2 linked regions of the Methylibium petroleiphilum PM1 genome follow. The protein of the gene in region 1 interacts with the protein of each later gene in a pairwise test. Links are inferred from orthologs where the notes say so. Each region holds a gene or a part of one and is shown in the gene's direction. Other genes may lie near its edges.

Evidence for each region.
Region 2: the proteins of MPE_RS05690 (region 1) and MPE_RS11415 interact in binary tests that used the Escherichia coli proteins (3 or more experiments, as listed by UniProt). The link is inferred for Methylibium petroleiphilum PM1 from one-to-one orthologs.

Annotation. Positions count from the first base shown.
Region 1 is NC_008825.1:1,209,445-1,212,604, forward strand. Bases 3-2,847 are described here. They hold MPE_RS05690 (sulfurtransferase TusA family protein), read left to right. Parts: upstream 3-1,233; coding sequence 1,234-1,461; downstream 1,462-2,847. Other genes in these bases: cysM (cysteine synthase CysM), read left to right, coding at 3-660; MPE_RS05685 (NUDIX domain-containing protein), read left to right, coding at 668-1,210; galU (UTP--glucose-1-phosphate uridylyltransferase GalU), read right to left, coding at 1,530-2,396; MPE_RS05700 (NAD(P)-dependent oxidoreductase), read left to right, coding at 2,518-2,847. Also shown: more of cysM, read left to right, coding at 1-2; more of MPE_RS05700, read left to right, coding at 2,848-3,160. UniProt on the Escherichia coli protein: Sulfur carrier protein involved in sulfur trafficking in the cell. Part of a sulfur-relay system required for 2-thiolation during synthesis of 2-thiouridine of the modified wobble base 5-methylaminomethyl-2-thiouridine (mnm(5)s(2)U) in tRNA.
Region 2 is NC_008825.1:2,419,784-2,423,094, reverse strand. What follows is about bases 128-3,123. They hold MPE_RS11415 (IscS subfamily cysteine desulfurase), read left to right. Parts: upstream 128-1,013; coding sequence 1,014-2,234; downstream 2,235-3,123. Other genes in these bases: hscB (Fe-S protein assembly co-chaperone HscB), read left to right, coding at 3,087-3,123; iscA (iron-sulfur cluster assembly protein IscA), read left to right, coding at 2,702-3,025; iscU (Fe-S cluster assembly scaffold IscU), read left to right, coding at 2,280-2,696; iscR (Fe-S cluster assembly transcriptional regulator IscR), read left to right, coding at 426-959; MPE_RS11425 (low molecular weight protein-tyrosine-phosphatase), read left to right, coding at 128-282. Outside these bases: more of MPE_RS11425, read left to right, coding at 1-127; more of hscB, read left to right, coding at 3,124-3,311. UniProt on the Escherichia coli protein: Master enzyme that delivers sulfur to a number of partners involved in Fe-S cluster assembly, tRNA modification or cofactor biosynthesis. Catalyzes the removal of elemental sulfur from cysteine to produce alanine.

The DNA of each region.
Region 1 (3,160 bases):
CTGGCGATGGCGGCGGCGATCCGAGGCTACCGCATGCTGCTGATCATGCCGGAGGACCTGTCGATCGAGCGGGCGCAGTCGATGCGTGCCTTCGGCGCGGAACTGGTGCTGACGCCCAAGGCCGGCGGCATGGAGTACGCGCGCGACCTGGCGGAGCGCCTGCAACGCGAGGGCAAGGGCCGCGTGCTCGACCAGTTCGCCAATGCCGACAACCCGCGCATCCATGTCGAGACCACCGGCCCCGAGATCTGGGACGACACCGAAGGGCAGATCACGCACTTCGTCAGCGCGATGGGGACCACCGGCACGATCACCGGCGTGTCGACCTACCTGAAGTCGAGGAACCCCGGCGTGCGCATCATCGGCGCGCAGCCCAGCGAAGGCTCGCGGATCCCCGGCATCCGCAAGTGGCCTGAGGCCTATCTGCCAAAGATCTACGAGCCCAGCCGTGTCGACGAGACCATCAACGTCAGCCAGTCCGATGCCGAGGACATGGCGCGCCGGCTGGCGCGCGAGGAGGGTCTGTTCGCTGGCATCTCGGCCGCCGGGGCGCTGTGGGCGGCGTTGGAGGTGGCCAGGACGGTCGAGAACGCGACCATCGTGTTCATCGTCTGCGACCGTGGCGACCGCTACCTGTCGACCGGGGTCTTCCCGGCCTGAGCCGCCGATGTCGCATGCGTTCCGCTTCTGCCCGAGCTGTGCCGCCGCGCTCGAATGGATCGTCGCGGCCGAGGATGGCGGCGACAAGTCCCGGCTACGCTGTCCCCAGTGCGCCTGGACGCACTGGAACAACCCGACGCCGGTGCTGGCCGCGGTGCTGGAATGCGAGGACCGCGACGGACGCCTGCTGCTGGCGCGCAACGCGGCCTGGGCGGGCAGGAACTTCGGCCTGATCACCGGCTTCATGGAGGCCGGCGAGACCCCTCAGGAGGGCATCGCGCGCGAGGTGCTGGAAGAGACCGCGCTGCGGGCGAGCCAGATCGCGCTGATCGGTGTCTATGATTTCCAGCGCATGAACCAGCTCATCGTGGCCTACCACGTGAAGGCGCGCGGCGAGATCGTGCTGTCGCCGGAGCTGGTGGAGTACCGACTGTTCGAGCCGGCGGAGGTGAAGTGCTGGACCGCCGGCACCGGGTTCGCGCTGGCCGACTGGCAGCGCACCCGCGGCATCGAGCCGCAGTGGATCGAATGGGGCCGGGCGTCGGCCTAGAATCGTTGCAACAGGGGATATCGATGGAAGTGAACAAGGAACTCGACACCCGCGGTCTGAACTGCCCGCTGCCGATCCTGAAGGCGAAGAAGGCACTGGCCGACATGAGCAGCGGCCAGACGCTGAAGGTGGTCGCCACCGACCCCGGCTCGGTGCGCGATTTCCAGGCCTTTGCCCGCCAGACCGGCAACGAGCTGGTCGACCAGCAGACCGAGGGCCAGGAGTTCATCCACTGGTTGCGGAGGCGCTGAGCTGAGCCAGCCCGCGCAAGAAAGCCGCCCTCGGGCGGCTTTTTCATGGGGTGCGGCCGCGCTCCGGGTCAGAGCGCCAGCGTCTTCAGGTACTCGCGCACGCTGGCGCCGATCTGCGGGTGGGCCATGCCGAGCTCGATGTTGGCCTGCAGGAAGCCTTCCTTGCTGCCGCAGTCGTAGCGCTTGCCCTCGTAGGTGTAGGCGAACACCTTCTGGCGGCGCAACAGGCCGGCAATGCCGTCGGTCAGCTGGATCTCACCCCCCACGCCGCGCGGCTGGTTGCGGATCTCGGTGAAGACGTCGGGCATCAGGATGTAGCGCCCGGCCACGCCCAGCCGCGACGGGGCGTCGGCCGGAGCCGGCTTCTCGACGATGCGCGAAACATCCATCATGCGGTCGTTGACCGGCGTGCCCGCCACGATGCCGTAGCGGCGGGTCTGGTCCTCCGGTACTTCCTGGACCGCGAGGATCGAGGCGCGCCATTCGTCGAACTGCTCGACCATCTGGGTCAGGATGGGCTTGTCGCCGACCATCAGGTCATCGGCAAGCAGCACGGCGAACGGCTCGTTGCGCACCAGCCGCTCGGCGCACAGCACCGCGTGACCCAGGCCCAGCATCTTGGACTGGCGCACGTAGACGCACTCCATGTCGTCGGGCTTGACTTGGCGCACCAGCTCCAGCAGTTCGGCCTTGCCGGCGGCCTCGAGTTCCACCTCGAGTTCGTAGGCCATGTCGAAGTGGTCCTCGATCGGGCGCTTGCTGCGTCCGGTCACAAAAATCATCTCGCGGATGCCGGCGGCGTACGCTTCCTCGACGGCATACTGGATCAAGGGCTTGTCAACGACCGGCAGCATTTCCTTGGGCTGTGCCTTGGTGGCCGGCAGAAAGCGGGTGCCGAGACCCGCCACGGGGAAGATCGCCTTGTTGATGAGCATGTACTTACAATCATGAGAGAAGTTCGATTCATTCTGTCATGCAGCTTCCGTCACGCGCTCCCCTGCTCAAGTGGGCTTGTGAACTTATGTCACGGCCAAGCTTGAGTCATCATCGGCCGCCATGGATCTGCTGATTGTCGAACCGATAGAAAGCGAAGTGCTGAGCTGGTTGCAGGCTCGCCACCGGGTGCGCTATGCACCCGAACTGGCGCGTGACGCACGAGCCTTCCGTCAGACCCTGTTCAATGTGCGGGCCGCGGTGCTGCCGCCGCAGTTGCGGATCGACTCCGAGGCGCTGTCGTTCGCCCCGCTGCTGCGGGCCGTGGCGCGCATCGAGCCGGGACTGGAGAACATCGACGTCGATGCCTGCTCGCGTGCAGGCGTGGAACTGGTGCGCGGCGCCGCCGCCACGGCCCCAGCCGAGGCCGAGTTCATGATTGGCGCGCTGATCACCCTGCTGCGCCCGGGCGCCGGTGGCGGCCGGGTCACGACCGGCCGTGAACTGGCCTCGGTGACGGTCGGCCTGGTCGGGTTGGCGCCGGCGGCGCGCTCGCTGTCGGCCATGCTCAGCGGCTTCGGCACGCGGCTGGTCGGCTACGACCCGACGTTGCATGCGAGCGACATCCTCTGGGGCCGCTGGCGCATCGAGGCCATGGGCCTGCGCGAGTTGCTCGAGACCGCCGACGCCGTCTGCGTGCAGTTACCCTATTACAGCCGCTATCAGGGCCTGTTCGGCGAGCGCTATCTGCCGCAGTGCAAGCCGG
Region 2 (3,311 bases), 1.2 Mb from region 1 along the record:
TCGGCGCAACGGGCCCGCGCGGTGGATGACGACGATTTCGAGCGCTTCGACCTGCTGCTGGCGATGGATTGGGACAATCTGGCGCTGCTCCAGGAGCGCTGCCCACCGCAGGCCCAGCGCAAGCTCCGGCGGCTGATGGAATTCGGCCGCACGGCGGGCAGTGAAGTTGTACCTGACCCCTATTATGGTGGCGCAGCCGGGTTCGACCACGTGCTGGACTTGGTCGAGGCGGCCTGCGACGGGCTGGTCGAGCACCTGGCTCGAACTCCGGGTCGCAAGTAGGGGAACTTACGGGGACGTGTCCGACCAAATAAGTCGGCTTCACCTATAATTGAGCTATTCAGTCGGGATTAAGTCCCGATGGCTCGCAGTGAAGCGACCCCCGGATACCCGGTCCGCCAGCCACGCGCCTCAAGGAGTTCAGTATGCGTCTCACCACCAAAGGCCGCTTTGCCGTCACCGCCATGATCGACTTGGCCCTGCGCGAGCACAGCGGCCCGGTTGCGCTTGCCGCGATCAGTTCGCGCCAGCAGATCTCGCTGTCCTACCTGGAACAGCTGTTCGGCAAGCTGCGCCGTCATGAGCTGGTCGAGTCGACCCGTGGCCCGGGCGGCGGCTATTCGCTGGGTCGCAAGGCCGAGGAGATCACGGTCGCCGACATCATCGTCGCGGTCGACGAGCCGATCGACGCCACAGGTTGCGGCGGCAAGGAAAACTGCATGGGCGAGGATTCGGGCCGCTGCATGACGCACGACCTGTGGGCCAGCCTGAACACCAAGATGATCGAGTTCCTGGACTCGATCTCGCTGCGCAAGCTGGTCGACGACCAGCTCGCCAAGGGTGTGTCGATCGAGGAGGCGCCGGTCAAGCGGGCGATCTCGTCGCAGCCGGTCGTCAAGCCGATCAAGATCACTGCGCCGAACTCCGTGTTCGCGCTCGGCAGCTCCTTCAGCAAGTAATCAACCGCCTTCCGCTCCCGCCAGCCACGCCCTGATGCCAGGGAGCCGCCCGCCATGGACATGACCCCGCACTTTCCGATCTACATGGACTACGGCGCCACGACGCCGGTCGACCCCCGCGTCGTCGACGCGATGATTCCCTGGCTGCGTGAACACTTCGGCAATCCAGCCTCGCGCAGCCACGCATGGGGATGGGAGGCCGAAGAGGCGGTCGAGAAGGCACGCGGCGAGGTGGCGGCACTGATCGGTGCGGACCCGCGCGAGATCGTCTGGACCTCCGGCGCGACCGAGTCCAACAACCTCGCGCTCAAGGGCGCGGCGCAGTTCTACAAGACGCGCGGCAAGCACCTGATCACGGTCCGGACCGAGCACAAGGCGGTGCTCGACACCATGCGCGAACTCGAGCGCCAGGGTTTCGAGGTGAGCTACCTGGAGGTTCAGGAAGACGGTCTGATCGACCTCGACCTGCTCAAGACCACGATCCGGCCTGACACGATCCTCGTCTCGGTGATGTTCGTCAACAACGAGATCGGCGTCATCCAGGACATCCCGGCGATCGGTGCACTGTGCCGCGAGCGCGGCATCGTGTTCCATGTCGATGCGGCCCAGGCGACCGGCAAGGTCGCGATCGATCTGGCCACGCTGCCGGTCGACCTGATGAGCTTGGCCTCGCACAAGACCTACGGTCCCAAGGGCATCGGTGCGCTGTACGTGCGCCGCAAGCCGCGCGTGCGGCTGGAAGCGCAGATGCATGGCGGCGGCCACGAGCGTGGCATGCGCTCCGGCACGCTGCCCACGCATCAGATCGTCGGCATGGGCGAGGCCTTCCGCATCGCGCGCGAGGAGATGGGCACCGAGAGCGAGCGCATTCGCATGCTCCAGAAGCGCCTGATCGACGGCCTGGCCGACATCGAGCAGACCTTCCTGAACGGCCACGCCGAGCGGCGCGTGCCGCACAACGTGAACATGAGCTTCAACTTCGTCGAGGGCGAGTCGCTGATCATGGGCATCAAGGGTCTCGCGGTGTCGTCGGGTTCGGCCTGCACCTCGGCCAGCCTGGAGCCGAGCTACGTGCTGCGCGCGCTGGGCCGCAGCGACGAACTGGCGCACTCCAGCCTGCGCATGACCATCGGCCGCTTCACGACCGAGGAAGAGATCGATTACGCCATCGGCACCATCCGCCACAACGTGGCCAAACTGCGCGAACTGTCGCCGCTTTGGGAGATGTACCAGGACGGCGTCGATATCAGCACCATCCAGTGGGCGGCGCACTGAGCCTCGCCCCGGCACCCCGTTCGACCGAGTTTCAGGAGCAGCAGCATGGCCTATAGCGAAAAAGTCGTTGAGCACTACGAGAATCCCCGCAACGTCGGTTCCTTCGAGAAGGGCGACGACACGGTCGGCACTGGCATGGTTGGGGCTCCGGCCTGCGGCGATGTGATGAAGCTGCAGATCAAGGTCAACCCGGCGACCGGGCTGATCGAGGACGCCAAGTTCAAGACCTATGGCTGCGGTTCGGCGATCGCGTCGAGCTCGCTGGTCACCGAATGGGTCAAGGGCAAGTCGCTCGACGAAGCGCTGACGATCAAGAACACCCAGATCGCCGAGGAGCTGGCGCTCCCGCCGGTGAAGATCCACTGTTCGATCCTGGCCGAGGACGCGATCAAGGCGGCCGTGAGCGACTACAAGGCCAAGCATGGCAACGCGCAGCCTGCCGCCGCGACCGCAACGCACTGACCACGATGGCCGTCACCCTGACTCCTGCTGCGGCACGCCACGTGACGCGCTACCTGGGCAAGCGCGGCAAAGGCGTCGGTGTGCGTCTGGGTGTCAAGACCACCGGCTGCTCCGGCCTGGCCTACAAGCTCGAGTACGCTGATGAGGCGGCACCCGAGGACGTGATCTTCGAGGACCAGGGCGTGAAGGTGCTGGTCGACCCGAAGAGCCTGCCGTACATCGAAGGCACGCAGCTCGACTTCGTGCGCGAAGGTCTGAACGAGGGCTTCAAGTTCAACAACCCGAACGAACGCGACCGCTGTGGTTGCGGTGAATCGTTCCGGATCTGAAACCGACTATGCATAAAAGGGCGCGGCACGGCCGCGCCCTTTTTTTGATCCCCCGACGACGATGAAGCTCGACAGCGACGATTTCGAACTCTTCGGCCTGCCGAGGCGCTGTGCCCAGGATCGTGTGCAGATCGATGCACGCTGGAAGGCGCTGCAAGCCGAGGTGCACCCTGATCGGTTTGCGACCGAGGGCGCGGCGGCGCAGCGCGTCGCGATGCAGTGGGCCGTGCGCGTGAACGAGGCCTATGCACGGCTGAAGGATCCGCTGAAGCGCGCGGCCTACCTG